Regions from separate parts of the Janibacter cremeus genome, predicted to be linked through region 1. Evidence: riboswitches for the same ligand, from Rfam matches in the RefSeq annotation. Region 1 holds a riboswitch; each other region holds the start of a gene.
The links. A riboswitch is a leader RNA that binds a small molecule or an ion and turns the genes downstream of it on or off. The one in region 1 is predicted to bind S-adenosylmethionine.
Positions count from the first base shown of each region.

Region 2: it holds a riboswitch for S-adenosylmethionine, as region 1 does, so the genes downstream of both, O9K63_RS06615 (aminotransferase class V-fold PLP-dependent enzyme) here and metX (homoserine O-acetyltransferase MetX) in region 1, are expected to answer to the same signal.
Region 3: it holds a riboswitch for S-adenosylmethionine, as region 1 does, so the genes downstream of both, O9K63_RS11240 (OsmC family protein) here and metX (homoserine O-acetyltransferase MetX) in region 1, are expected to answer to the same signal.
Region 4: it holds a riboswitch for S-adenosylmethionine, as region 1 does, so the genes downstream of both, O9K63_RS04680 (flavin reductase family protein) here and metX (homoserine O-acetyltransferase MetX) in region 1, are expected to answer to the same signal.

Region 1 covers NZ_CP115184.1:488,188-495,468, forward strand. Annotated here, with positions in the region: gene O9K63_RS02200 (DNA polymerase) at 1-1,028, opposite strand, end outside; gene O9K63_RS02205 (EcsC family protein) at 1,144-1,887, shown strand; gene O9K63_RS02210 (YkvA family protein) at 1,927-2,340, shown strand; gene O9K63_RS02215 (DUF4192 domain-containing protein) at 2,433-3,626, shown strand; SAM riboswitch class IV at 3,699-3,808, shown strand; gene metX (homoserine O-acetyltransferase MetX) at 3,824-4,963, shown strand; gene O9K63_RS02225 (universal stress protein) at 5,077-5,478, shown strand; gene O9K63_RS02230 (RNA polymerase sigma factor) at 5,699-7,281, shown strand, end outside.
Region 2 covers NZ_CP115184.1:1,426,722-1,434,002, forward strand. Annotated here, with positions in the region: gene O9K63_RS06605 (DNA translocase FtsK) at 1-1,097, opposite strand, end outside; gene O9K63_RS06610 (prepilin peptidase) at 1,168-1,815, shown strand; SAM riboswitch class IV at 1,889-2,004, shown strand; gene O9K63_RS06615 (aminotransferase class V-fold PLP-dependent enzyme) at 2,046-3,263, shown strand; gene O9K63_RS06620 (ribonuclease J) at 3,288-4,973, opposite strand; gene dapA (4-hydroxy-tetrahydrodipicolinate synthase) at 4,970-5,866, opposite strand; gene O9K63_RS06630 (thymidylate synthase) at 5,909-6,718, shown strand; gene O9K63_RS06635 (dihydrofolate reductase) at 6,715-7,281, shown strand, end outside.
Region 3 covers NZ_CP115184.1:2,376,708-2,383,988, reverse strand. Annotated here, with positions in the region: gene O9K63_RS11265 (protein adenylyltransferase SelO) at 1-220, opposite strand, end outside; gene O9K63_RS11260 (hypothetical protein) at 293-955, opposite strand; gene ppk2 (polyphosphate kinase 2) at 1,042-1,932, shown strand; gene O9K63_RS11250 (hypothetical protein) at 2,024-3,019, shown strand; gene O9K63_RS11245 (YczE/YyaS/YitT family protein) at 3,054-3,764, shown strand; SAM riboswitch class IV at 3,803-3,916, shown strand; gene O9K63_RS11240 (OsmC family protein) at 3,947-4,432, shown strand; gene selB (selenocysteine-specific translation elongation factor) at 4,552-6,363, opposite strand; gene selA (L-seryl-tRNA(Sec) selenium transferase) at 6,360-7,281, opposite strand, start outside.
Region 4 covers NZ_CP115184.1:1,015,134-1,022,414, forward strand. Annotated here, with positions in the region: gene O9K63_RS04660 (ChaB family protein) at 1-23, opposite strand, end outside; gene O9K63_RS04665 (DUF72 domain-containing protein) at 126-962, shown strand; gene O9K63_RS04670 (ketopantoate reductase family protein) at 1,011-1,919, shown strand; gene O9K63_RS04675 (single-stranded DNA-binding protein) at 1,927-2,259, opposite strand; SAM riboswitch class I at 2,437-2,525, shown strand; gene O9K63_RS04680 (flavin reductase family protein) at 2,771-3,289, shown strand; gene sfnG (dimethylsulfone monooxygenase SfnG) at 3,292-4,407, shown strand; gene O9K63_RS04690 (OsmC family protein) at 4,404-4,934, shown strand; gene arfB (alternative ribosome rescue aminoacyl-tRNA hydrolase ArfB) at 4,948-5,391, shown strand; gene O9K63_RS04700 (SDR family oxidoreductase) at 5,431-6,174, shown strand; gene O9K63_RS04705 (NYN domain-containing protein) at 6,196-7,062, shown strand; gene O9K63_RS04710 (D-alanyl-D-alanine carboxypeptidase family protein) at 7,146-7,281, shown strand, end outside.

The DNA of each region.
Region 1 (7,281 bases):
CGGACGAAGACCCAGCCGTCGTCGGCCGCCACCGCAGGGCGCAGCTCGGCCGGCAGGTTGTGCAGCCCGGCCTGCGCGGTCATCCGGCCGGCCGCGCCGTCGCAGGCCTCCCAGGCGCCGCGCAGCCGGTCGTCGGCGCCGACGTGCTCGCGCAGCCACCGCCAGCCGTAGGTCGTGGCGATCCGCTCCTTCCGGCGCCACTCGAGCAGCGCCGGGACGAGCGGATGGGCATGGACCTGCGCCTCGAGGACCCACTTGCGCGTCGACGGCACGTCCACCCCGGCGCGGGCGAGCATCGACTTCACCTGGGCGGGGTTGCGCAGGTCGACGTGACCCGTGCCGGGCAGCGCCGCGAGGACCGGGGCGTCACGCACCCGCCGGGACTCGAGTTCCTCGGCCACGTCGTGCGGCTCCGGGCCGGCCGCCTCGGTGACCAGGTGGCTCGCTGCCGCGCGGTCGATGGGCAGGCCGGCGGTCTCGAGCTCGACGCACAGGACCGCGGCCGCCGACTCGGCGTACGCCGTGGCGAGCGCCCGGGGACCGGCGGCCGACCTCCCTTCGCGCTGGTGGTGGGCGACCTGCCGGGCCGCGTCCGCGAAGGCCGCGCAGCGCTCCGGCGTCGTCAACCACGCACCGGAGACGGCGTCCGCGCGCAGGTGACCGTCCGGGCGGACGAGGTCCTCCGCGGGCAGCTCCTCGGAGAGCAGGTCGAACAGGTCCCCGGTGGGCGCGCTGGGCACCTCGTGCGGGTCGAGGCCGTGGACCGCCGCCCAGGCCAGCTCGGGTCCGGCGGCCCAGCCGCCGTGGGTGAGTCGGTGCACCTCGGCGACGTCCCACGTGCGGTCGAGGCGGGCACCGGCGCGGATGGCCGCGGCGACGGCGTCGGCCGACCAGGTGACCCAGCGCACGGTCGGGTCCAGCGCGGCGACGAGCGCCTCGACGTCCGTGGTGGGCACGGCAGGGGAGTGCGGCGGCAGCACGGCGCCGACACCGTCCACGCCGACCACGACGGCCCCGAGATCCTCCACGGGCAGCGAGGCTACCGGCGTGGGCCGACACTCCTGCCCACGCACGTCCCCGGCGCCGGCGGCGTGGCAGGATCGGGACCGGACCACCGGTCGCACCACACACGAAGGGCGTCACATGGGCTTCATCACGGACATGTTCGGCCGCGGTCGGGGCAGGCACGCGTCCCGGGACACGCGATCCGCCCTCGAGCAGGCCCAGGACCCGCAGGCCTCGTCGGGGACGGTCGTCACGCTCGTGCAGAACCTGCTCGACGTCGGCATCGACGGCCGCGGCCCCTTCGACTCCGCCGTCTCGGTGGCGGAGACCGCGCTGCTCCGGGCCGGCGGCAACGCCGAGAGGGCCATCGACGACATCGTCGGCAGGCACGTCAAGCTCGCCGGCGCCCACGGCTTCGTGACCAACCTCGGCGGCTTCACGACGATGCTCGTCGCGCTCCCCGCCAATGTCCTCGGCTTCTACGTCCTCGCCACGCGCATGGCCGCCGCCGTCGCCCACGTGCGCGGCCACGACCTGCAGCGGCCGGAGGTGCGCTCCGCCGTGCTGCTCAGCCTCGTCGGCGCCGACGCCCAGGACCTGCTGGCGAAGGCCGGGATGGTCGCCCCGGGCGGTCGCCTCGCGACCTTCGCGACGCAGCGGCTGTCCGGACCGGCCCTGATGGTGGTCAACAAGGCCGTCGGCTTCCGCATCCTCAGCCAGGCGGGGAAGGGGGTCTTCTCCCGCTTCGGCAGGGCGGTCCCGGTCGTCGGTGGCGCCGTCGGCGCGGGGCTGGACGTGTGGTTGCTCAATCAGCTGGCCGACCACGTGCGCGCGGAGTTCGCCGCGGAGGCCGCTCCGGGCATCGAGGGTCCCACCGCCTGAGGAGTAGCCTGCGTGGTGTCCACCACCCGGAGGTGACCGATGCCCATCGGCCCCAGCACGTACCGAGCCGCCCGACTCGCCCACGCGATGCACGAGGCCTCGACCGCCCCCGGTGCGCCGGGCCTGTGGGCCCGCGTGCGCGCCGTCCCACGCATGGTCCGGGCCGTGCGCTCCGGGCGGTACACGGGCCTGACGTCGACGCGGCTGATGATGCTGCTCGCGGGGGTCGGGTACGTCGTCTCCCCGGTCGACCTCGTCCCGGAGGGATTCCTCCTCGCGCTCGGGCTCGTCGACGACCTCCTCGTCATCGGGTGGGTCGCCACCGCGCTCATGCGTGAGACGGAGGACTTCATCGCCTGGGAGCGCGGCGCGACCGCGTGGGCCGGGCAGCGGGCGCGAGGTCAGGACCGGCCCGAGGGGCGGACGGTGCCCTCCCACGTCGTCCCGGACTGACGCCACCCACAAGCTCTTCCGCGTGCGACGCACTACCCACAGGCGGCGAAGGGGGCGCCCCCCGCACCGACGATCATCGGCAGATTCGGGGCATGACAACGACAGTTCGCCCCCGCAATCCCGCCGAGCTCGCCGTGGTGCTCCCGTACCAGCTCGGCTACCACCCCGGCCCCTCCGTCGTCGTGACCGTCCTGCACGGCAAACGCCTCGGGCTCGTCCAGCGCCACGACCTGCTCAGCGACCCCGAGGACTGCCGCGGTGCCGCCGGGCAGGCGATGGCGATCGCCGCCCGCGAGTCGGCGACGGCGGTGATGGTCATCGCGCACGAGGACCGTGCAGGTGACTCCGCCCCCTTGTCCGAGGCGATGCTCGAGGCCGCGACGGCCGAGGGGATCAGCGTCCACGACCGCGTCGTGGTGCGCGACGGGCGCTGGTACTCACCCGACTGCGCCCAGAGCTGCTGCCCCGAGGAGGGTCAGCCCCTGCCTCGGCCGGAGGACGTGCCCGCCGTCGCGGCCTTCGTGCACGCCGGCGTCGCGCCACTGCCGAGCCGTGCGGCCATCGTTGAGGGAGTGCTACCGGGGCGGGACGAGGACCGCGCGCGCTCCGTGGGCCTGCACCTGGCAGCCCTCGGGTCGCCCAGCAGCACGCGCACCTTCGGTGGTGGCCCGACCGGCCCGCCTGCCTCCTGGTTGGACCGTGGGGAGGACGTCCTCGCGTGGTGGGCACAGCTCCTCGACCCGCGACCCCGGGCGATGGCCGTCACGGTCTTCAGCGACGAGGCGCTCGCCCGGGTGGCGACCTCGCTCCGGGACGTCGTCTGGCGCGACGCCCTCCTGGGCGTCCTCTGCCCGGGTGCCATGCCGATGGCCGAGAGCTGCGGCGCCCCGGCCGCTGCGGCGGTGCTCGCCGCCCGGTGGTGCCCGTGGGTGCCCGACGTCGACATCGCCGTCGAGGACGTCGCGGCAGGGATCGACGAGGAGCGGGCGCGTGCCTCGGCCGACGTCTCTCCCGAGCGGTGGCACGAGGAGGTGCTCGCCGTGCGCTCGCGCCTGGTCGAGCTGAGCCGGTTGCTGCCACCCGAGGCGACGCCGCCCGTCCTGACCCTCGTGGCCCACCTGGCCTGGTGGGTGGGGGACGGGACGGTCGCCGGCATCTGCCTGGAGCGGGCCCTGGAGATCGAGCCGGACCACCGGCTCGCCGAGCTGATGCTGCGGTTGCTCTCCGCGGGGGTGCGACCCTGGGCCGGTGCCCTCCGGGAGGGGGCGTCGGGGGAGGCCGCCTGAGAGGCCCGCCGGAGGGTCCGGTGTGCGGACCCCGCTCGATCCTTGTCGCTTCACTGGCTATGGTTGTCGGCAGGTCATGAGCGCCAGCGTCAAGCCCCGGCTTGCTGGCCGGCAACCCTCTTCGCGACGGGGTGCCCCGGGTGATGACCTGGCTGCACCGTAGGGGTGTGGCAAGGCGAGCCCCGGGAGACCTCATCATGAGCGTGACCACCAGGCCCCCCACGACTGCGGGTTCCTGGCGCGACGGAGACCACCCCGGCCGCCGGAAGTTCGTCACCATCGGTGACCTCGATCTCGAGTCCGGCGACCGGCTGCCCGACGTGGTCCTCGCGTACGAGACGTGGGGCGAGCTCAACGAGCGCCGTGACAACGCGATCCTCGTCGAGCACGCCCTCACCGGGGACAGCCACGTCGTCGGCCCGGCCGGTCCCGGCCACCCCACCGCGGGCTGGTGGCCCGACCTCATCGGCTCCGGCGCACCCCTGGACAGCGACGAGTACTTCGTCGTCGCCATCAACGTCCTCGGCGGCTGCCAGGGCAGCACGGGCCCCGGCGCCCGCTCCGCCGACGGACGTCCGTGGGGGAGCCGGTTCCCCCGGGTGACGATCCGTGACCAGGTCACCGCCGAGGCGCGCCTGGCCGACGAGCTGGGCATCCACACGTGGCAGTCCGTCATCGGTGGGTCCATGGGCGGCATGCGCACCCTCGAGTGGGTCGCGAGCTTCCCCGACCGGGTCGCCGCCGCGGTGGCGCTCGCGACGAGCGGTTACGCCACGGCCGAGCAGATCGGGTGGAGCCAGGCGCAGATCCTCGCCATCCGCAACGACCCCTGGTTCGCCGGCGGCGACTACTACGACAACCCGCAGGGTCCCGAGGCCGGCCTGGGCATCGCCCGGCGCATCGCGCACATCACCTACCGCAGCGAGCCCGAGCTGCACCAGCGCTTCGACCGCGAGGTCCAGGACGAGCCGGTCGGGCCCAACGGCCGACCGCGGTACACCGTCGAGAGCTATCTCGACCACCACGGCGGCAAGCTCGCCGCCCGCTTCGATGCCAACTCCTACGCGGTGCTGTCGGAGGCGATGAACTCCCACGACATCGCTCGTGGGCGGGGTGGCCTGCGCGAGGCACTCGCCCCCTTCGCCGGTCGTCTCGTCGTGGTACCGGTCGACTCCGACCGGCTCTACCCGCCGCGGCTGTCCGAGGAGCTCGCCGAGGCCAAGCCGGGGGCCGAGCTGGTGACGATCAGCTCCCTCGTCGGCCACGACGGATTCCTCACGGAGGGCGACCAGGTCGCCGACCTGCTGCGCTCCGTCGTCGTGCCGCCACCCCGCTGAGGCGTGCCCTGCGAAATCGTCGCCACGCCAACGCATTCGTGAGACACGTCACGCGGTCGCGGTGTAGCGTTCGACCTAGGTCTTCCATCAGCAAGTCGTCTTGAGGAGCACAGATGATCGTCGTGGGGTACGTGTCGACCAAGGAAGGCGAGGCCGCGCTGGAGCGGGCCTTCGAGGAGTGCAAGCTGCGCGACGAGCAGCTGACCGTCATCCACTCCGATCGTGGCGGTGCCAGCCTCAGCGGTGACGCCGCCCGCAAGAACGACAGCGACCTGCGCCGGGTGGCAGCCCGTCTCGAGGATGCCGGCGTCAAGGGCGATGTCCGCGGGCTCGTGCGCGGCAAGGAGCCGGCCGAGGACCTCATCGCCGTCGCGGAGGAGACCGATGCCTCGCTGATCGTCATCGGGCTGCGTCGCCGCACCCCGGTCGGCAAGCTGATCCTCGGGTCCAACGCGCAGCGAGTCCTGCTCGACGCACCCTGCGACGTGCTCGCGGTCAAGGCGGACGCCCGCTGAGGACCGCACACCAGCGACACCGGGGCGCTCCCTCTGCAGGGGACGCGCCCCGGTTTCGTGCACCTCGGGCCACCCTCGGGTACCTGTGCCGGACGGCAAGGATTTATAATGGGGACACAGCCCATCGCGCAGCGTGCGGGCGAGTCGGGACACCGGGGACACGCCACCTCCACGATGCCCCGGCGGAATCCACCGTGACGAAAGGTTGTTGGTGACTGCTGTGTCCCCACGGTTCGACGGGGCGCAGGGCTCCCTCCCCAAGGAGTTCTCGCACTCAGCGCTCCAGGAGCTGGTGCGCCAAGGACATACCGCAGGGCTGGTCACGCCAGACCAGCTGCAGGTTGCATTCAGCGAAGCCAAGATCAGCCCCAGCCGGGGAAAGGCCGTCTTGCGTGCGCTCGACGACCAGGGAATTGAGGTTCAGGTGCCAAAGTCCATAGCCGCGAAGAAGACGGCCAAGAAGGCCCCCGCGAAGAAGGCCGCGGCTGCCTCGACGTCGGAGACGTCGGAGAAGAAGGCCACGCCGGCGAAGAAGGCTGCCGCGAGCACGAAGTCCACGGCCAAGAAGTCCGCCGCGAAGTCCACCGCTGCGGCGGCGGAGACGCCGGAGGCCCCGGAGGCCGCGAAGGCCGCGGAGAAGAAGACCGCGCCGAAGAAGGCGGAGTCGACCAAGAAGGCCGCGACGAAGAAGACCGCCGCGAAGAAGACGACGGCGAAGAAGACGGCCGCCACCAAGACGAGCGCGGCCGCCGCTGCCGCGCCGGCGAAGAAGGTCGCGCCCGCCAAGCAGGCCGCCGCCAAGAAGGCCGCCGCCAAGAGCGCCGCCGCCAACCCGACGACCACCACGGCCGAGGAGCCCGAGGAGGGCGAGGACGAGGTCCTGGGTGAGGACCCGAAGGAGAAGTCCAAGAAGGAGCAGGAGGCCGACGAGAAGGGCGGCTTCGTCATCAGCAACGATGACGAGGGTGATGCCCCTGCGCAGCAGGTCGTCACCGCCGGCGCCACCGCCGACCCGGTCAAGGACTACCTGAAGCAGATCGGCAAGGTCGCCCTCCTCAACGCCGAGCAGGAGGTCGAGCTCGCCAAGCGGATCGAGGCCGGTCTCTTCGCGGAGGAGAAGCTGGCCACCGCCGAGAAGATCGACATGAAGTTCAAGCGCGAGCTGTGGTGGATCGCCCAGGACGGCAAGAACGCGAAGAACCACCTCCTCGAGGCCAACCTGCGTCTCGTCGTCTCGCTGGCCAAGCGCTACACCGGCCGCGGCATGCTCTTCCTCGACCTCATCCAGGAGGGCAACCTCGGGCTGATCCGTGCCGTCGAGAAGTTCGACTACACGAAGGGCTACAAGTTCTCCACGTACGCGACGTGGTGGATCCGCCAGGCCATCACCCGCGCGATGGCCGACCAGGCCCGCACCATCCGCATCCCGGTGCACATGGTCGAGGTCATCAACAAGCTCGCCCGCGTGCAGCGCCAGATGCTGCAGGACCTGGGCCGCGAGCCCACCCCGGAGGAGCTGGCCAAGGAGCTGGACATGACCCCGGAGAAGGTCGTCGAGGTCCAGAAGTACGGCCGCGAGCCGATCTCGCTGCACACACCCCTCGGCGAGGACGGCGACTCCGAGTTCGGTGACCTCATCGAGGACTCCGAGGCGGTCGTGCCGGCCGACGCGGTCAGCTTCACCCTCCTGCAGGAGCAGCTGCACAGCGTCCTGGACACCCTCAGCGAGCGGGAGGCCGGTGTGGTCTCGATGCGCTTCGGCCTGACCGACGGCCAGCCGAAGACCCTCGACGAGATCGGCAA
Region 2 (7,281 bases), 940 kb from region 1:
TCCACCCGCTGGGGCAGCGGGGTGGTGGGCGGTGCCTCGAGCACGGTCTTGTTCTCGACCTTGGCGGGCGCCACGACGGGGTTCGCGGTCGGGCGCTTCTCCCCCGGGCGGGGCCCATCGGCCGGCGGCGGCTCGACCGGGTCCGTCGGCGCGGGGGCGGCGGAGGCCGCAGCCCCCTTCTTCTTGCGGCCCTTGCCGTCGACGGGCTGCACCACGGCGGCCTGGTCGTAGGCGGTGTCCCCGTCACGCTGGCCGGAGAGTGCGTCGTCCTCCGCCGAGCGACGGCGGCGGCGCGCCCGGTTGACCGCGGTCCCGGGCGCGTCGGTCGCGGCCCGCTGATCGCCCACGTGCGCCGGCACCTCCCCGGTGAAGGCGGCACGGATGTAGGCCAGCCGCTGCGGGACCTCGTGCAGCGGGGTCCCCGTGAGCAGCAGGAGGCTGAACAGGCCGAGCAGGGCCAGCAGGATGATCGCGGGCCACTCGGTCACCGCCGTCACGAGCGGGTCGGAGGCGAGAAAACCGACGATGCCGCCCGCGTCGCGCATGGGGTCCGCGCCCTCCGGGGGCTGCGGGATGTCCTTGGCGATGTGGGTCAGTCCGGAGGCGGCGAAGAGGGCCATGACGGTGCCGAAGCCGAGGCGGGCATCCGCCGCCTCGTTGCTCGGGGTGCGCAGCAGGCGCACGCCGAGGACCAGCAGGACGATGGGCAACGCGTAGGCGACCCGGCCGAAGGTGCCCGCGGCGACCGCGTGCACGATGTCGCCGAAGCCGCCGGTCAGGCCCCACCACTCGCGGACGGCGACGACGAGGGCGAGCGCGAGGAAGAGGAAGCCGAGCCCGTCACGACGGTGCTCCGGCTCGATCTGGCTGGCCCCGTGGCCCATCCGGCGCACGCTCGATCCGGTGGCGCTCGCGACGCCCATCCAGGTGCGCTGGACGGCGGCGAGCGGCAGCGGGAGCCCACCCCCGGAGGCGCCCTTCTTCCGCGCCGCCGGGGTCTTGCCCTTGGCGGCCGGCTTCCGCCCCGAGGGCCGCGTGCTTCCGCGGGGTCGCGAGGCGGCGCTCTTGCGAGCGGTGGTCGACGGGCGAGTGGCCATGATCGCAGGGTAGGGGAAAGACACGTCCGGCACACGCGTCACACGCGCACCAGGGCGGTAGCCTCCCCCGGTGGACTCCCGCCTGGTGCTCGTCGCCGTCGTGACGGGCGCACTCGGGATCGGCGCCCTGCTCCGACTGCGCACCGGGCGCTACCGCCGTCCCGACGAGACCGGCCCCCTTCCCCGCCATCTGTGGGTGGCGCCGGTCGCCCCCTTCGCCGGGGTGCTCGTGGCGGGGGCTCTCGCCGACCACCCGTGGCCGGTCCTCCTGCCCTACCTCGTCCTCGTGCCCGCCGGGCTCGCCCTCGCTGCGATCGACGCGGACGTGCACCGCCTGCCCAATGCGATCACGCTGCCGTTGGTGCCGGTCGAGCTCGCCCTGCTCGCCGTGGCGAGCGCCGCGACCGGCGACTGGACCTCCCTTCGCCGGGCGGGTCTGGCGGCACTCGTCGTCGGTGGTGGCTTCCTGCTGCTGGCCCTCGTGCTCCACGGACGCTCGATCGGGATGGGCGACGCCAAGCTCGTCGTCTCGCTCGCAGCAGCCCTCGGCTGGCTCTCCTGGGGTCACGTCCTCCTCGGGCTGTGGCTCGGCTTCGTCCTCGGTGGGGTGGTCGCGCTGGGGCTGTTGCTCGCCCGCAGGGCAGGACGGGGCACTCACCTGGCCTTCGGCCCGTACCTCGTGGCCGGCACGCTGCTCGCCCTCCTCCTCCTCGGCTGACGTCCCACGATCCGAGACGGGTGGCACCCGACCGCACACGCCGGGGAGTGCGTCCGCTACCGTCTCGACCCAAGGTCACGAGTACCAGCGACAAGCCCCGGCTAGCTGGTCGGCAACCCTCCTTCCGCGGTGGGGTGCTCCGGGTGACGACCTGGCCGGCGGCGCGGTGTCGCCCGGCAAGCGCGGACTCACGGTCGACGCCTGGGTCCATGACCCGATGGAGTCCTTCCATGACCGTCTCTGACCTGCGTCCCACCACCACGGCCCTGCCCTCGCTCGTGTCGGCCGGACTGACCTACCGCGACTGCGACGGCACCACCGTCGAGTACGCCCACCTCGACCACGGTGCGACCACCCCCGCCCTCGTCGCCGTCACGGAGGCGGTCACGGCCGCCTCCGTCACCTACTCCTCCGTCCACCGCGGCGCGGGCTTCGCCTCCCGGGTGACCAGCTCCCGCTACGAGGCGGCCCGAGAGGCGGTCGCCGCCTTCGTCGGGGCACGCGAGGACGACCAGGTCGTCTTCACCCGCAACACGACCGACTCCTTCAACCTCCTCGCCCGGGCACTGCCGGCGGGCACGACGGTCTTCGTCTTCGCCTCCGAGCACCACGCCGCGCTGCTGCCCTGGGCCGACGCGGTGCGCCTGCCCATCCCGCACAGCCACGCCGAAGCCGTCACGCTGCTCGACGAGGCGCTGCGCACCCACCCGGGCGAGCACCGGCTCGTCGTCGCGACCGGCGCCTCCAACGTCACGGGCGAGCACTGGCCGATCGAGCGGCTCGCCGACCTGGCGCACGCGCACGGGGCCCGCTTCGCGCTCGACGCCGCCCAGGTCGTCCCGCACCGCCGGGTCGACATCGCGGCCCTGGGCATCGACTGGGTCGCCTTCTCCGGACACAAGGTCTACGCGCCCTTCGGCGCCGGAGCACTCGTGGGCCGTCGGGACTGGCTCGACGCCGCCGACCCCTACCTCGCCGGGGGCGGGGCCACCACCCGCGTCGGTGACGGGGCCGTCGAGTGGACCACCGGTCCGGCCCGGCACGAGGCAGGCAGCCCCAACGTCCTCGGTGCGGTCGCGCTCGCCACCGCCTGCGAGGTCATCGGCGAGCACGAGGAGGCGATCATCGCCCACGAGCACGCCCTGCGCACCCGGCTGCTCAGCGGCCTCGCCACCATCGACGGCGTGCACGTGCACACCCTCTTCGGCAGTCGCACCGGCGCGCCCGTCGCGACGATCACGGTCGACGGGCACGACAGCAGCGAGGTCGCCCGCGTCCTGGGCGACGAGCACGGGATCGGCGTGCGCGACGGGAGGTTCTGCGCGCACCCGCTCGTCGACCACCTGCTCGCCGACCGGCCGCAATCCACGGCCGTGCGGATCAGTGCCGGGCTCGGGACGACCAGCGAGCACGTGGACCGGCTGCTCGCCGCCCTTCGCTCGCTCTGATCCGACGGTGGGGGTCGACCCCGCTCAGGCCTCGACGACCACCGGGATGATCATCGGGCGGCGACGGATCTTGCCGCCGACCCAGCCGCCGACCGCGCGACGGACGACCTGCTGCAGCTGGTGCGGGTCGGTCGTGCCCTTGCGGGTGGCCTCGTCGAGGGCGGCGATGATCTTCGGCCGCACCTGGGTGAAGATCTCCTCGTCCTCGGCGAAGCCACGGGCGGTGATCTCCGGGCCCGCGACGACCTTGCCGGTCGAGGCGTCGACGACGACCATGACCGAGATGAAGCCCTCGTCGCGCAGGATGCGGCGGTCCTTGAGCAGCTCCTCCGTCGCGGCACCGACGCTCGAGCCGTCGACGTAGATGTAGCCGCAGGGCACCGCCCCGACGATGCGCGCCCGGCCGTCGACGAGGTCGACGACGACCCCGTCCTCGGCCAGGACGACGTGGTCCGCGTCCACCCCCGTGGCGATGGCCAGCTCGGCGTTGGCCACGAGGTGGCGCCACTCGCCGTGGACCGGCATCACGTTGCGCGGCTTGACGATGTTGTAGCAGTAGAGCAGCTCACCGGCGCTGGCGTGCCCGGAGACGTGCACCTTGGCATTGCCCTTGTGCACGACGTCGGCGCCCAGGCGCATCAGGCCGTTGATGATCCGGTAGACGGCGTTCTCGTTGCCGGGGATCAGGCTCGAGGCGAGCAGGACGGTGTCGCCGTCGCCCACGTCGATGCGGTGGTCCCGGTTGGCCATGCGCGACAGGGCCGCCATCGGCTCGCCCTGGCTGCCGGTGCACACGAGGACGACCTCGTCGTCGGGCAGCTGGTCGAGCTTCTTGACGTCGACGAGCACGTTGTCGGGCACGTGGAGGTAACCCAGGTCGGCCGCGATGCCCATGTTGCGCACCATCGAGCGACCGACCATCGCCACCTTGCGCCCGGAGCGCTCGGCCGCGTCGAGCACCTGCTGGACGCGGTGCACGTGGCTGGAGAAGCACGCGACGATGACGCGTCGCCGCGCCTTGCGGAAGACGTCGTCGATCGACCCGGCGATGTCACGCTCGGGCGTGGTGAAGCCCGGGACCTCGGCATTGGTGGAGTCGGTGAGGAAGAGGTCGACCCCCTCCTCCCCCGCCCGGGCGAAGGCGCGCAGGTCGGTCAGGCGCCGGTCGAGCGGCAGCTGGTCCATCTTGAAGTCACCCGTGTGCAGCAGGGTGCCGCCGGGGGTGCGCACGAAGACGGCCAGCGCGTCGGGGATGGAGTGGTTGACGGCGATGAACTCGCAGTCGAAGACGCCGAGCTTCTCGCGGTTGCCCTCCCTGACCCCGAGCGTGTACGGCTTGATCCGGTGCTCCTTCAGCTTCGCCTCGATGAGCGCGAGGGTGAGCGTGGAGCCGACGAGCGGGATGTCCGGCTTGAGCTTGAGCAGGTACGGGACGGCGCCGATGTGGTCCTCGTGACCGTGCGTGAGGACGATGGCCTGGATGTCGTCGAGACGGTCGGCGATCGCTTCGAAGTCCGGCAGGATCAGGTCGACGCCGGGCTGGTGGTCCTCGGGGAAGAGGACACCGCAGTCGACGACCAGCAGCTGCCCGTCGTGCTCGATGACGGTCATGTTGCGACCGACCTCACCGAGGCCGCCGAGGGCGGTGACGCGCAGTGCGCCCTTCGCCAGCGACGCCGGCAGCGGGAGGTCGGGGTGGGGGTGACTCATGCAGTGGCTCCGATTCCGGATGCGTCGAGCCCGGCGCGCAGGATCCCGAGGTGCTCCTCGGGGCCCTCCACGTAGGGCAGGCGGACAGTTGCGTTGTCGATGACCCCGAGCTCGACGAGGGCGGCCTTGGCCATGATGGCGCCCTGCGAGGTGCCCATGAGCGCGTTGACCACGGGGATGAGGCGGTGGTGGACGGCGCGGGCCGTCGTCAGGTCGCCCGCGTCGACGGCGTCGACCATCTCGCGGTAGTGGCGCCCGGCCACGTGGCCGACGACGGAGACGACGCCGTGGGCGCCCTGGGCGAGGAGGGCGAGGTTCATCTCGTCGGCACCGGAGTACCAGAGCAGGTCGGTCGCGGCCATGACCTGGGAGGCGGCCCACAGGTCCCCCTTCGCGTCCTTGACCGCAAGGATGCGCGGGTGCTGGGCCAACGCGATCAGCGTCTCCGGGGCGAAGGGGGTGGCCGTGCGCCCCGGGATGTCGTACAGCATGATCGGCAGCACCGCGGCGTCGGCGATCGCGCGGGTGTGGGCGAGCAGACCGGGTTGGGTCGGCTTGTTGTAGTAGGGCGAGACGACGAGCAGGCCGTCGGCGCCGGCCTCGGTCGCCTCGGCGGCCATCTGGATGGCGTGGGCGGTGTTGTTGGACCCGACGCCGGCGGTGACCCTGAGCCGGTCACCCGCGGCGGCCTTGACCTCGCGGACCGTCGTGATGCTCTCGCCGGCGGTCAGCGTCGGGGACTCCCCCGTCGTGCCGTTGACCACGACGCCGTCGTGCCCGGTCTCGACAAGATGCTCGACGAGGGCGGCGATGCCCTTCGTGTCCAGGGCACCATCAGGAGTCATGGGGGTGACCATCGCGGTGATCACCCGGCCGAACGGGGAAGTCGTCATGCGCTCAGGGTAACCGTCGGTGCTGCCGTCTATCGTGGCGCCATGCGCCAGTACCTCGACCTGCTTGCCCACGTCCGCGACCACGGTGTCGCGAAGGATGACAGGACCGGCACGGGCACTCGGAGCGTCTTCGGGTACCAGATGCGTTTCGACCTCGCCGAGGGTTTTCCGGTGCTCACGACCAAGAAGCTGCACCTGCGCTCCATCATCGGCGAGCTGCTGTGGTTCCTGCGCGGCGAGACCAATGTGCGGTGGCTGCAGGAGCGCGGCATCTCCATCTGGGACGAGTGGGCGGACGAGGACGGCGACCTCGGACCGGTCTACGGGCACCAGTGGCGCTCCTGGCCGACCCCGGACGGCGGCAGCATCGACCAGATCGCGCAGCTGGTCGAGGGCCTGCGCACCAACCCGGACAGCCGGCGGCACATCGTCTCTGCGTGGAACGTCGCGGAGGTCGGCGAGATGGCACTGCCGCCGTGCCACACGATGTTCCAGTTCTACGTCACGCCGGCCGTCGACGGCGCCCGACCGCGGCTGTCCTGCCAGCTCTACCAGCGCAGCGCCGACATCTTCCTCGGCGTGCCCTTCAACATCGCCTCCTACGCACTGCTGACGATGATGGTCGCCGCGCAGGTGGACATGGAGCCGGGCGAGTTCGTGCACACCCTCGGCGACGCGCACCTCTACCTCAACCACCTCGAGCAGGCCGACCTGCAGCTGACCCGCGAGCCCGGGCCGCTGCCGACCATGGAGATCGCCGAGCGCGACTCGATCGACGCCTACGAGATCGAGGACTTCACGCTCGTCGGCTACCACGCCGCCCCGACGATCAAGGCACCGATCGCCGTATGAGCCTGCCCCGCCCCCTTCCCCCGTCGCTGCGCGGTCGCATCGCCCTGACCGCTGCCGCCTACGCCGTGATCACCCGTGCGGGCGAGCGCGGCCGGGAGGTCCTGCTGCAGCTGCGCCGCGGCACCGGCTACATGGACGGGTGGTGGGCCTGCGGCGCCGCCGGTCACCTCGAGGACGCCGAGTCCCCGAGTGAGGCGCTGGCGCAGGAGGCGCAGGAGGAGCTGGGCATCACGATCGAGGCCGCCGAGCCGTTGACGACGGTCCAGCGCTCCAACCCCCTGGGGCCGCTCGAGCAGCGCGCCGATTTCTTCTTCCACGTCACGCGGTGGTCGGGCGAGCCGACCCTGCTCGAGCCGGACAAGGCCGCCGAGCTGCGCTGGTTCCCGCTGGACGCCCTGCCCGAGCAGGTCGTGCCGCACGAGCGCCTGGTCCTGGAGGCGCTGCGGGAGGGGCACGTCCCTCCCTTCGTCGAGCGGGGCCACGACCAGCGGCTGACCCTCGTCGCGGCCCGCGGCTCCAACGGCGCCATCGGGGTCCACGGGGGCATGCCGTGGCACCTGCCG
Region 3 (7,281 bases), 1.6 Mb from region 1:
CGTAGGCCTGGGCGATCGGCTCGGAGCCCTCGGCGAGGGCATTGCCCGCGAGGACCGCCACCCCCTCCGGGGAGCGGAGTCCGGCGGGGTCGAGGCCGAGCTCGGCGGCGAGCTCCTCGTTGAGTGCCAGCAGCTCGGGGGAGCGCACCGGGACCGGCTCGACCCGCGCCCCGAGCCAGCCGAGGTCGCGGACGAAGGTGTTGTCGAAGGGCCACCTCATGCCTCCACCCTCGCACGCGCGGTCAGCGGTGGCGACCCGCCCCGGAACGCTGCTGGGCCGGGCGCGGACGGGTCACGCGTGCTCTGCCGTGTAGCTCAGCTTGAGCTGTCCCTTCTTGGTGCGCACGCGAGTGATCCGGATGCCGGTGAGGTCACCCGTGGTGCGCACGTGGGTGCCTCCGCACGGGTCGGTCTGCAGGCCCTCGATCGTCACCCGGCGCACCCCCTCCGCGTCGACCTCGGCCCCGTAGGGCAGGTCGGCGGCGACTAGCTCGCCGGCCCGGGCGAGGACGGCCTCGATCAGGGCGGCCTTGGCCTCCTCGCCGTCGGGGAGGGTGCCACCGTCGACGTCGTAGAGCAGGAAGGCCTGGTCCGGGGTGTGACTCAGCCCGACGTTGACGAAGCCGAGGGGCTGGACGCAGGCGTCGAGGAGGTGCCCCGCGGAGTGGAGCGCCGCGTGGCGGCGGCGCACCACGGGGTCGATCGCGACGTGCACCACGTCACCGACGGCCGGGAGCGCACCCTCGGGGTGCAGCCAGACGGTGGTGGTCTCCTTGCTCACCGAGGCCGCTCGCGTGTCCACGGTGACGACGTCGTCGGGCTGGCCACCCCCCTTCGGGTGGACGATGCCGTCGCGCACCGCGATGCCGGGTGCGGGCTCCTCGCGCACCCCGACGACCTCGGTGTCGACCTCGAAGAGGTAGGTGTCCTCCCAGTACCTGCGGTGCTGCTCCATGACGTCATTGAAGCAGGGGGCCCACGGCCCCACCCGATCGCGTGCGCGCACACCCGCGCGACATCCAGACGTGGTATTGGTCAACCATGCAGCAGAATCTCCGGGAGTACATCGACCGGCTCACGGCCGAGGGGTACACGGTCCGCGACGACCAGGGCGACGACCCGCAGCTCATCGCCCCGGACGGCAAGGCGGTGGAGACGTGGCGGGAGAACTACCCCTACGACGAGCTGATGACGCGCAACGACTACGACGTCGAGAAGTACCTGCTGCAGATCGAGCTGCTGAAGTTCCAGTACTGGACGCAGGACACCGGACGCCGGTTCGTCCTCCTCTTCGAGGGACGCGACGCGGCCGGCAAGGGCGGGACGATCAAGCGCTTCACCGAGCACCTCAACCCCCGAGGGGCCCGGGTCGTGGCGCTGACCAGGCCGAGCGAGCGCGAGGAGGGGCAGTGGTACTTCCAGCGCTACATCCGGCACCTGCCCACGCGCGGTGAGATCGTCCTCTTCGACCGCTCCTGGTACAACCGTGCCGGCGTGGAGCGGGTCATGGGCTTCTGCACCGACGAGCAGTACGAGGAGTTCATGGACCAGGCGCCCAAGGTCGAGCGGATGCTCGCCGAGGCCGGCGTGCACGTGACCAAGCTGTGGTTCTCGGTGACCCAGCAGGAGCAGCGCACCCGCTTCGCCATCCGGCAGATCGACCCGGTCCGCCGGTGGAAGCTCTCACCGATGGACCTGGAGAGCCTCGACAAGTGGGAGGCCTACACCGAGGCGAAGGAGGCGATGTTCGAGCGGACCGACACCAAGCACGCCCCGTGGATCGTCATCAGGTCCAACGACAAGAAGCGTGGCCGGATCAACGCGATGCGCTACTTCCTCAACCAGTTCGACTACGCGGACAAGGACCCGTCGGTCGTCTTCGCACCGGACAAGAAGGTCGTCGCCCGCGGCAAGAGGGTCGTCGGCGACTGACGATGGTCCCTGCGCTCCGGTTGGGCCCCGGCCAGCGGGGTAATCTCATGAGCAGCCGCCGTCGGGAGCGGCCTCATGAAGGGGAGACGCCATGGAGGGCGGGAGCCACGTCGCGGACTCCTCCTCACGCTCGTGGGTGCTCCGGTCGGTCCGGGGTGCGGCGCTCCTGCTGTGCTTCGGGGTCCTCGGCCTCCTCTGGCTACTGCCCCCCGTGCGCCGTCGCCGCCGCAGGCGCGCGGCGGCATGCACGGCCTGCCGCCGTCGCCAGCGGGTCGGCACCGTCGTCGTCGCGGGCTTCGGGGCGCTGCTGCTCGTCGGCGCGGCGGCCCGCACGCAGCTGGCGGTCCAGGACGAGTGCAGTGCCCGGTTCGCCAGCGGAGCCGAGGAGGTGGTGGCCGAGACGCCGACCCCGGACTCGGTGCCGGGACTGTGGGGACGCACACGCGCCGTGATCAACGCACCGGTCAGCGGAGTCATGCTCCTGGGCACGCGGGCGGCGGGGATGGATCACTGCTCGGGGTCGGCGGTGCTCGTGGCCTTCCCCCCGGACCCGACCGCGCACGGCGGCGGAAGCGTCGTCGGGGACGTCTTCGTCAGCTGGATCGGCCAGCTGGACGTATCCGGCGTCCCGCTGCCCGGCCAGGAGTCCTACGTGCGGTTCGGGTCGGACACCAATGCCAGACCGGATCTGGTCGAGGCGATCGCGCGGCACGAGTCCCGGCACGTCGACCAGTGGGCCGTCGCCACGGTCGTCGGTGGCCCACTGGCGCTGCCGACCGCGTACTACGTCGACAGCCTGATCTTCCCCCTGTCGCGCAACCACTTCGAGCGCGCCGCCGGTCTCGGGGACGGCGGGTACGACCTCCCGCCCGACTTCGGCCCGAGCCCGCTGTGGCCGCCGCTGGTCCTCTCGCTCGCGCTGCTCGTGGTCCTCCTGCGCCGTCGCATCCGCTGGGCGAGCCGCGCGCTCGTGGGCGGCCCGGCCGGTGCCCGGGCCCACGAGGAGGACCGCTGCCCGGTCCACAGCCGGGGATGGTTCAGCAGCGCCCCGTCCCCCCTTCGCCCGGAGCCCGACGACGGGTCCTGAGCGCCCACCCCGGGTCGTGGGCGAGACTGGGGCCATGCCGCTCCCCGACCCACCGCCCCCGCAGGCGCCGCCGCGCGTGCGCAACCGCGAGCTCGCCGACATCGGCCCCCTCGCCCAGCTGCGTGCGGGCCGGCTCGGCATTCGGTTGCCGCTGCTGCTCGTCGGGCTCTTCTTCTACGGCGCGTCGATGGCGATGGTCATCCGCGGCACGCTCGGGCAGATCCCGTGGGACGTCCTGCACGTCGGCGTCGCCAAGCACGTCCCGCTGACCTTCGGGACGATCGTCATCGGTGTCTCGCTGCTCGTCCTCCTGGGGTGGATCCCGCTGCGCCAGAAGCCGGGCGTCGGCACGATCGGCAACGCCCTGCTCATCGGCCCGTCGGCGGACCTCGTCCTCTCCCTCCTGCAGGCGCCGGAGGCCCTCGGGTGGCGGATCGCGCTGCTGGTCGGCGGTGTCGTCCTCAACGGCATCGCGACGGGCATGTACATCGGGTCGCAGTTCGGTCCCGGCCCGCGTGACGGCCTGATGACCGGACTGGCGCGGGTGACCGGGCGCTCGATCCGACTGGTGCGCACCGGGCTCGAGGTCAGCGTGGTCGCCGTCGGGTGGCTCCTCGGCGGTGTCGTCGGTGTCGGCACCGTGCTCTACGCCGTGGCCATCGGACCGCTCGCGCAGCTCTTCCTGCCGCTCTTCACGGTCGACCTGACCCCCCGGCGTCCGGATGCCGGACCCCCCGACTCATAACTGGACATTATGGGTCGCAGTATGTGACGTTATGTCTTGGTCATGAGTCCCAGCGTGAAGCCCCGGCTTGCTGGGCGGCAACCCTCCACCCTCGGTGGGGTGCCCCGGGTGAGGACCTGGACGCGGTCGACCGGCCGTGTCAAGCGCGGGTTCACCTGAGCCCTGGACGAAAGAGTCATGCCATGAGCCAGACGATCGACGAGACCACCAACGACCCGAACCTGCTGACCACCTCGCTCACGGGCTCCCTCGTGCGCGGCACGGCCACGGAGGTCACCCTCTCGGCGCGTCAGCACACCTTCACCATCGACGAGCCGGCCGGCCTCGGTGGCACCGACCTCGGTGCCAACCCGGTCGAGCACCTGCTCGGCGCCCTCGCCTCCTGCACGGTCATCACCTACCAGGTGTGGGCGGAGAAGCTGGGCCTGCGCCTGGACGGCGTGGACGTCGCGCTCGCCGGCGACATCGACCTGCGGGGCTTCTTCGGCACCGCCGAGGGCGTGCGGCCGGGCTTCCGGGGCATCGACCTCGAGGTCACCCTCACCGGCCCGGAGAGCGACGCCGACTACCGCCGTCTCGAGGAGGCCGTGGCGACGCACTGCCCCGTCGCGGACAACCTCACCAACGGCGTCCCGGTGCGGACCACGCTCGAGCTGGCCGCCGGCTGATCACCACGGTCAGCCAGCGCCACTGCTGACTCCGACCGGCAGCGGAGTCAGCGCACGTCGTCCGGTCTGCAGCCCGCAGGGGGTGTTGCAGGCCGGGCGACGTGCTGTCCGGCCAGTGACTAGCGCACGACCTCGCGCAGACTCCCGTCGACCCGTCGGGTCCAGCCGCGAGCGTCGAGATGCTCCAGCAGCGGCACCGCGGTCCGTCGGGTCGTGCCGAGGGCCTGCCGCGCTGCGCTGAGGGTGAAGGGCTGCTCCAGCCCGGCGAGCACCCGCATGGCCCGAGCCGGTGCGTCGGGCAGCAGGACGACGTCGTCGGGCAGGCGCAGCAGCCGGCCGAGCCGGGCCGCGGCGGCGAGCTCGGTGGCACCGAGCCCGAGGTCGGCCAGCTCACCGCGCTCCGGAGCGACGAAGGGGGTCGCCCGCAGCCTCTCCTCGACGGCCGCGACGCCCGCCTCCGCGGCGCCGAGTCCCCCCGCCGCCGGGTCGTGGACGTTCCCGTCGGTGAGGGCCAGGCCGGCCGGACCGATGAGCGTCCGCACGGCCTCGTGACCGAGCGCGGTCGGCAGGTGCGCCGCCAGCCCGAGGTGGCGGGCCGCCTCGGCCACCGGCATCCCGGCGCTCAACGGCTCGCGTCGGTGGTGCTCCCGGACGGCCGTCACGAGGCGCGCCTGCCAGTCGGCCAGGGTGGCCCCGTCCACGAGCCAGTCGCCCATCCGGACGGCGCCGGAGGGGGCGGTCAGACCCAGCCGGCCCAGCACGTCCACCCGGTCGGCGCCCCGTGAGCGCAGCCGCACGGCCGCCGGGTCCCCGGTGGACAACGCCTCGGCGCGCCGGCTGGCCGCGCCCCGGCGAGCCAACGGGAGGGGGTCGACGTCGACGACCCGCACGGACCACAGCCGGCGGCTGCCCGGGTCCCGCAGGATCGCCCGGTCGGCCACCCGCCACGGCAGGACCACCCCCGAGGTCAACCGAGCGAACCCGGCACCGAGCGGACGCACGTGCACGCTGACGTCCGCGGACCCCACGTGCAGCGTCGCCACCTGCGGGGGTGAGCGGTCCGGTCCGCCGGGGGGACCCCCTTCGTCCTCGTCGACGGGAGCCAGGGCGACGTCGACGACGTCGGCCAGCTCGAAGGCATCCGGGGTGAGCAGGACGAGCGAGCGGCCCACGGTGTCCGCCTCCACCCCGCGGAGGTTGACCGCGGCCCGGGAGACCGGCCCGACCTGCTCGCGGGCGGCGTCCTGGCTGTGCAGCCCGCGCACGGTCACCCCGCGGGTGGTGCCGTGGTCGAGGAGGGTCAGCCGGTCACCGCTGCGCAGCGTGCCCGCGCCGAGGGTGCCGGTGACGACCGTGCCCGCCCCGGAGATCGAGAAGGACCGGTCGCCCCACAACCGCACCGGCGCGTCGGGATCGGGCCTCGGCATGCGGTCGACGAGCGCGTCCAACCCGTCACGCACCGAGTCCAGTCCGTCGCCGGTCACGGCGGAGACCTCGCAGACCGGCACGTCCAGGCCGGCCGCCGCGAGCCGCCCGGTCGCCTGGGAGCGCACCTCTGCCCGCTGGTCGGCGTCGGCGAGGTCGCACCGGGTGAGCACGAGCAGCCCGTCGGTGATCCCCAGCGCCCGGACCGCCGCGAGGTGCTCACTGCTCTGCGCCTGCCACCCCTGGTCCGCGGCGACGACGAAGACCACCGTCGGCGCGGGCCCGAGACCCGAGAGCATCGTGCCGACGAACCGCTGGTGCCCCGGCACGTCGACGAAGGCCACCTCGGCCCCGCTCGGCAGCGTCGTCCACGCGTAGCCGAGCTCGATGGTCAGGCCGCGTCTGCGCTCCTGCGCCAGCCGGTCCGGGTCGCGTCCGGTCAGTGCCCGCACGAGGGTGGACTTGCCGTGGTCGACGTGCCCGGCCGTCGCCAGCACCCGCCTCATGACGAAGGGGGCGGCTCGCCGGCCCCGGGCCGCGCGTCCGACCCATCACGAAGGGCGGTGCGCACCGCCGCCTCCACGTCACCGTCGCGGTCGGCGGGGACGCAGCGCAGGTCGATCAGGCCGCGGCCCTCGTCGACCCGGGCGAGCACGGCAGGGACACCGGGAGGCGGGGTGCGCAGTCGCTCGACCGCGGCGACGGGGATCTCGACCGCCCAGCCGGGCAGCGGCACCCCGGGGGCGCCGCCGCCACCGACCCGCCCCTCGACGGCCACGACGCCGCGGCCGAGCCCGGTGGCCAGGCGCTCGACCCGGGGGCGCAGCTCGTCGGCGCTCGCGTGCAGCGCCGCCGTCACAGGTGTCGCCGGCCCGCGCACGGTCGCCTCGAGCGCGGCGATGGTCAGCTTGTCGATGCGCAGCGCCCGGGCGAGCGGGTGTCGACGCAGGATCTCGACGACGTCGGCGTCACCGAGGACGAGGCCCGCCTGGGGCCCGCCGAGCAGCTTGTCGCCGCTCGCCGTGACGAGCGTCGCGCCCTGTCGCAGGGCGGTGGTCGCGTCCGGCTCGTCGGGCAGGAGCGGGTCGGGGGCGAGCAGGCCGGAACCGATGTCGGCGACGAGCGGGACGGGCGAGCCGTCGGGGCGCACCGCACCGCGCAGCTCCTCGTACCCGACGGCCGTGGTGAAGCCGTCGACCCGGAAGTTGCTCGGGTGCGCCTTGAGGATGCATCCGGTCCCCGGGCCGATCGCGTCGAGGTAGTCGCGCAGGTGGGTGCGGTTGGTCGTGCCCACTTCACGCAGCCGGGCGCCGGTCGAGGCGATGAGGTCGGGCAGGCGGAAGCCGTCGCCGATCTCGATCATCTCCCCGCGGGAGACGATGACGTCCTTGCCGGCGGCGAGGGCGGTCGTCGCGAGGACGAGC
Region 4 (7,281 bases), 530 kb from region 1:
TTGCCGTTCTTCGTCATGGGCATGACTACTCTCCCTTCGTCCGGTACGCACTCCTCCCCTACCCGTGACGAGAGTTTCTACGCACCCCCTCCGGCACGGCGTGCGAAGGCGGTAGCGTCGCCACCGTGGCGCGCTACTACATCGGCACCTCCGGGTGGCGCTATGCGGGCTGGCGCGGGGACTTCTACCCCACAGGTCTCCCCCAGCGCCGTGAGCTCCCCCACGCCGCCGAGCAGCTCCCTTCGCTGGAGATCAACGGCTCGTTCTACTCGCTGCAGCGCCCGACCTCGTACGCCAGGTGGCGGGACGAGACCCCCGACGACTTCTGCTTCGCGGTCAAGGGAGGCCGCTTCATCACGCACATGAAGCGGTTGCGGGATGTCGAGTCGCCGCTGGCCAACTTCTTCGCCTCCGGGGTGCTCGGGCTGGGCGAGAAGCTCGGCCCGATCCTGTGGCAGCTGCCCGAGCGGCTCGCCTACGACGAGGCGCTGCTGACCACCTTCTTCGACCTCCTCCCGCGCACCATCGGGCAGACGGTCGACCTCGCGGCGCGCCACGACGGCAAGCTGCGGGAGGATCGGGTGCTCGGCCGGCCCGCCCCGCACGTCCCCATCGACCAACCGGTCCGCCACGCACTCGAGCCGAGGCACCCGAGCTTCGACTCCCCCGAGGCCCGGGAGCTGATGCGTCGCCATGGCATCTGCATGGTCGTCGCGGACAGCGCCGGTCGATGGCCACGGATGGGCGACTCGACCGCCGACTTCCACTACGTGCGCCTGCACGGCGACACGGAGCTGTACACCAGCGGCTACTCCTCCGAGGCCCTCGATACGTGGGCGGACCGGTGCCGCACGTGGGCGGCCGAGGGAGCCGACGTCCACGTCTACTTCGACAACGACGCCAAGGGCCACGCCCCGCACGACGCAGTGGCCCTGCTGGAGCGGTTGCGTGCGTCGCCCTGAGCGGAACGGTCCGCCACCGGGCCCGTCGGGGTGTCCTACCTTGTCGGTGTGACCGAGACGCAGATCAGGACCGTGGCCGTCGTGGGCGCGGGCGCCATGGGAGCCATGTACGCCGCGCACTTCGTCGAAGGGGGCATGGAGACCGCACTCGTCGCATCCGGCGACCGGGCCGCCAGGCTGCGTCGCGACCCGATCGACGTCAACGGTGAACCACTGCGGGCACGGATCGTCGAGCCGGGGGTGGACGACTTCCGTGCCGACCTCGTCGTCGTCGCTGTGAAGCACCACGACCTGGCCGCCGCGCTCGACGACGTCGCCCCCTTCGTCGGACCCGGGACCACCTTCGTCTCCGTGCTCAACGGGCTCGACAGCGAGATGACGATCGCCGAGCGGTTCGGCAGCGACGGGGTCCTGCTGTGCATCGCCCTCGGTATGGCGGCCGGACGCGAGGGATCCGAAGTCACCTACCTCTCCCCCGGCCACCTCGTGATCGGGACGACACCCGGGCTGGCCGCCACCGAGCGGGTGCACGCGGTGGGTGCCGCCCTCGACGCTGCTGGTCTCGAGTGGCAGACCCCCGCGGACATGCGCCACGAGATGTGGTGGAAGTTCATGGTCAACACCGCCATCAACCAGGCCTCGGCGGTCCTGCGCAGGCCGTACGCGGCATTCATCGACGAGGGTCCGGCCCGCTCCCTCATGCTCGCCCTGGCCCACGAGGTCATCGCGGTATCCGGGGCGGAGGGAGTGGGCCTCGGTGACGCCGACCTGGCCCGCTGGGACAGCGTCCTGAGGGGACTCCCCGGTGACGGGCAGACGTCGATGCTCCAGGACGTGGTGGCCGGTCGTCGCACCGAGGTCGCCCTCTTCGCCGACCGGGTGGTCGCGCTCGGTCAGCAGCACGGCATCCCGACCCCGTACAACCAGATGACCTCCTGGATCCTCGCGGCCCGCTGACCTGACCTCAGCGTCGGTCGCGCACGAGCCGGCGCACCTCGACCTCGTACCGGCTGGCCGGACCACCGGGGGTGCGGAAGAACCGTCGACGCAGGGCCCCCTCGACCCGCGCTCGGTCACCGTCGACGAAGCGCGCCGCAGCCCGTCGTGCGACCGCCGTCCAGCAGGCGCAATCGATGGTGTCGACCGGACCGCCGGCGTCCCTGGTGACGACGAGCCGGAGCGTCACCAGCTCGTCACCGCTCGGCAGCTCCCGCGTGGTGGGCGCACCGCTGATCCGTCCGGTCAGCTCGATGTGGTTGATCTCGTCGACGTCGTGGATCGTCGTGCCTCGGGCCATGCCACTCCCCCGCTCTCGGTTGCTCGTCAATCTCCAGAATCGTTGTCCCGCAACGCGTGCGGGAAGCAGTTCGACAAGCTGTGGATGCCGGCGCGATGAGCTGTACGGCTGTGGACGCCCGGCCCAACTGGCGAGACACGAATTGACCGGCGAGCGGTTGGGGGCTTCTACTGGGAGCACCCATCCAGAGCGGCCGAGAGATCTGGCTCGACGACGCCGCAGCAACCACCCTCCGGGGCAGGTGCTCACGCCAGGATCGATGGAGGATCGATGCACCACTCCGTGTCCGCTGTGACCACTCCACTGCGCCCTGCCCTCGAGCAGGAGTTCTTCAGCCGCCGCATCGTCGACCTCATGCGTCGGGGCGTCAGCGCCTGTCGCGCCATCTGACGACGGCCGCCGCCGCTCCCCCCGAGCCTTCTCGCCCGGGGCGAGGAGCCCCCTTCGTCATGACGTGGCCCGGCCACGCGCGATCACGCCTGCACTCACCCACACCTCCTGAGGAGGAACCATGAGCACTCCCCTCGTCGACGTCCTCGAACCACTCGACCTGCGTGATGTCTTCCGTGGCGCCGCCGCGAGCACCTGGGTCGTCACCGGCAGCTCGAGCGCCGGACACGTCGGCTTCACCGCCATCTCGATCGTCTCGGTCTCGGTCGACCCACCGCTCGTCAGCTTCAACATCTCCAAGACGTCGAGCTCCCTGGCGACCATCAGCCGGTCCCGCAGGGCTGCGCTCCACCTCTTGTCGGACGAGCAGCATTCCGTCGCAAGCAGGTTCGCCGGCCACCGGGACCGCCGCTTCGTCGAGGACGGCACCTGGTCCGTGGACGAGGGAGGTCTCCCACTCATCCACGGAGGCGCAGCGCGCCTCGTCACCGAGATCGTCGACCTCGTCGACGTGGGCGACAGCTTCATCGCCGTCGCGCGAGTCGACACCGCCGACATCACCGGACGCCCGCCACTCGTGCACCACGCCGGTGGCTACCACCCCCTGACCGCCCTCACCACGACCCCGAACGGAGCCTGACCGTGGCCTTCCCCGACCCCCTGAACTTCGCCTACTGGGTGCCCAACGTCTCCGGCGGCCTCGTCGTCTCCGACATCGAGCAGCGCACCGACCACTCCCCCGAGTACAACCGCGACGTCGCCCGTACCGCCGAGCAGGTCGGCTTCGACTACGCCCTGACCCAGGTGCGCTACCTCGCGTCCTACGGCGCCGATGCCCAGCACGAGTCGGTGTCCTTCTCACTCGACCTCCTCGCCGCGACGGAGCGGCTGAAGGTCATCGCCGCCGTGCACCCCGGTCAGTGGCCGGCGCACATCCTCGCCAAGCTCGCCGCCACGGCGCAGACCACGAGCGGGAACCGACTGGCGCTCAACGTCGTCTCCGGCTGGTTCAAGAAGGAGTACACCGAGCTCGGTCTCGACTGGCTCGACCACGAGGAGCGTTATCGCCGCGCGGAGGAGTTCATCGAGGTCCTGCGGGGGCTGTGGGACCAGGAGGGCTTCACCTACCGCGGTGACTTCTACCGCACGCGGGACGTCACCTTCCGGCCACAGCCGCAGACCGATCCCGAGATCTTCCAGGGCGGCAACTCCACCTCGGCCCAGGCCATGGCCGGCCGGCTGTCCGACTGGTACCTCATGAACGGCCAGACGATCGAGGGCGCAGCCGAGCAGGTCGCGGCCGTGCGCGAGCAGGCCGCCAAGCACGGGCGACGGGTCCGCTTCGGGCTCAACGGGTTCGCAGTCGTCCGTGACACCGAGGCAGAGGCCGTGGCCGTCGTGGACGAGATCATCGCCAGGGCCGACGTCGACAAGGTCAACGACTTCGGCGAGGCCGTGAAGCAGGCGGGCAGTGCCACGGCCGACAAGAAGGGCATGTGGGCCGACAGCGAGTTCAAGGACCTCGTCCAGTACAACGACGGGTTCCGCACCGGCCTCATCGGCACTCCCGAGCAGGTTGCCGAGCGGATCATCGAGTACAAGAAGGTCGGCATCGACCTCGTCCTCACGGGGTTCCTCCACGTCCGGGAGGACGTCGAGAGGTTCGGCAGACAGGTCATCCCGATCGTGCGCGAGCTCGAGACGGACCTGACCGAGGAGCTGCGCTCCACCGATGAGCTCGTCGGAGCGTCCCGATGAGCGACGCGAGGGCGCTGCCCACGGCGGAGGAGCTGAGGGCCCTGCAGAAGCCGCTGAAGCAGCTCTACCGGGACGAGCCGGAGCAGGCACTCGTGACCAGCTCGGCCTCCGTGCACCTCGCCGACGACGGCATCGCGGCCGTCATCGACGGAGCCGGTGGGCGTTCCCGTGCGGGGTTGCACCCGGTGGCCGGTGGTGACGGCAGCGAGGCCTGCTCCGCGGACATCCTGCTCGAGGCACTCGCCGCCTGCGCGGGGGTGACCCTGCGCTCCGTGGCCACCGCGATGCGCGTGACCCTGCGCTCGGGCACGATCCGGGCAATCGGCACCTGGGACGGGCGCGGCACCCTCGGCGTCGACAGGGAGGCACCGGTCGGCCTCACCGGCGTGCGCCTCGAGTTCGCGCTCGACACGGACGCCGACGAGGCGACGACCGCGAAGCTGCTCGACCTCACCGAGCAGTACTGCGTCATCGCCCAGACACTGCACGCGCCGCCGCCTCTCGAGGTCGTGCTGGTCCGGGAGTGACATCATTGGCGGGATGAGCGAGCTCCGCGTCCCTCCCGGGCCGGGGATCCCCGACGGCGTGGTGGTCCCCGGCGCCGAGCTGTCCGAGCAGTTCAGCCGTGCCGGGGGCCCCGGCGGCCAGGGCGTCAACACGACCGACTCCCGGGTCCAGCTCTCCCTGGACGTGGGCACGACGAGCGCGTTGACCGCTCGCCAAAGCGACCGCGCCCTGGCACGCCTGTCCGGTCGCCTCGTCGGCACGGTGCTGACCATCGATGCCGCAGAGCACCGTTCCCAGCGACGCAACCGCGCCGCGGCCCGCGAGCGGATGGCAGACCTTCTCCGGGAGGCACTGGCCCCTCCTCCCCCACCGCGCCGGCCCACCAAGCGCACCCGCGGGTCCCAGCGACGCCGACTCGACGCCAAGCGGCGGCGCTCGGACCTGAAGAAGCAGCGAGGGCGCCCCGGTCAGGAGTAGGCCAGTGACAACGCCCGCGCAGCGCAGGAGGATGGAGGCATGAGGATCGCCGTCGCCGGAGGAACGGGCGTCGTCGGGCGCCACGTCGTCTGGACGGTGCGTGGCCGTGGCCACGACGCGGTCGTCCTGGCCCGCTCCACGGGAACCGACCTGCATGCCGGCGTCGGCATCGATGAGCGGCTGACCGGGGTGGAGGCCGTCATCGACGCCACCTCCGTGCAGACCGTCTCGGCACGCGCATCCGTCGACTTCTTCCGCACCGTGACCCAGCACCTCGTCACCGCCGGTCGTCGTTGCGGCATCCGCCACCACGTGGCGGTGTCGATCATCGGCGCCCGGGAGGCCCCCTTCGGCTACTACGCCGGCAAGCAGGCCCAGGAGGACCTCGTCCTCGCCCAGCCCAACGGCACCGTCGTGCGCGCGGCCCAGTTCCACGACTTCGCGCAGCAGGTGATGGCCCGGACCAGGATCGGGCCGGTCTTCGCCATCCCCGTCATGCGCTCCCAGCCGGTCGCGACCGCCGAGGTAGCCGGCCTGCTCGTTGACGTGGCGGAGCAGGCACCGCAGGGGGACGGTCCCGAGATCGCCGGTCCGCAGGAGTTGCGGGTGGCGGACATGGCCCGGCGGGTGCTGCAGCATGAAGGGAGTCGCGCCCGCGTCATCGAGGTCCCCTTCCCCGGTTCCTTCGGTCGAGCGATGCGGGACGGCACGCTGGTGGCGCGTCCCGGGACACGACTGGGCCGACAGACCTTCGACGAGTGGTTGGGGCAGCAGGCACGCTGACCCGGGCGATAGGTTGCCGACATGGATGCCGACGCCAGTACCTCCACCCGCATCGCCGTGCTCATCGACTGCGACAACGTCTCCAGCAAGCACACCTCCGCCGTGCTGGAGGAGCTGGCCAAGTACGGCACGCCCACGGTCAAGCGGGCCTACGGGGACTGGACCACCACCCAGCTCGGGGGGTGGAAGGGCGAGCTGCAGCGCAACGCGATCCAGCCCGTGCAGCAGTTCGCGTACACCGTGGGGAAGAACTCGACCGACTCCGCGTTGATCATCGACGCGATGGACCTGCTGTGGCAGGGCCACGTGGAAGCCTTCGCCCTCGTCTCCTCCGACTCCGACTTCACCCGTCTGGCCACCCGTCTGCGCGAGTCCGGGAAACGCGTGTACGGACTCGGGATGCGCAAGACGCCAGAGTCCCTTCGCCGTGCCGTCGACCAGTTCATCTACCTCGAGCTGCTGCAGGACCAGTCCCGCGACGAGGCCGACGGCGAGGACGAAGGGACCTCCACGACCCCCAGCGGTGACCACGAGGCCCCGGGGACGGCGATCAACCTCCAGTCGGCGCTGACCAAGGCGATCAACGCCACGTCGGGGGACGACGGCTGGAGCACCCTGGGGACGCTCGGACAGCACCTCTCCCGCGCGCACGCGGACTTCGACCCCCGCGCCTTCGGCCACCAGAAGCTGTCCACCCTCGTCGAGGAGCAGCCGTACCTCGAGACGAGCAGCAAGGCGTCCACGATCCGGGTGAGGCTGCGGACACGCAGGAGCGGCAACGGCAAGTCCGCGAAGGCGTCCACGTCGGGGAAGACCCCTACCGGGAAGAGCGCCGCGAAGAAGACGACGGCGAGGAAGAGCGCCCCCGGGACCTCGACGAAGGCCTGACCGGTGCGCGCTGGTCACCCCCTTCCGCAGTAGGAGATGCCGCTCTAGACTACTCGCTGGTTCACTGCCCTCGAGGAGACTCCATGCCCCAGCTCCGGCGACGTCCGAACGGCACCGTTCGGACAGTGGTCGCCCTGTGCCTGTCCGCAGGCATTGCATTCGCACCCCCTGCTGCGGCGATTCCGACCGACGACCCGCCCCCCACCACGGCGTGGAGCG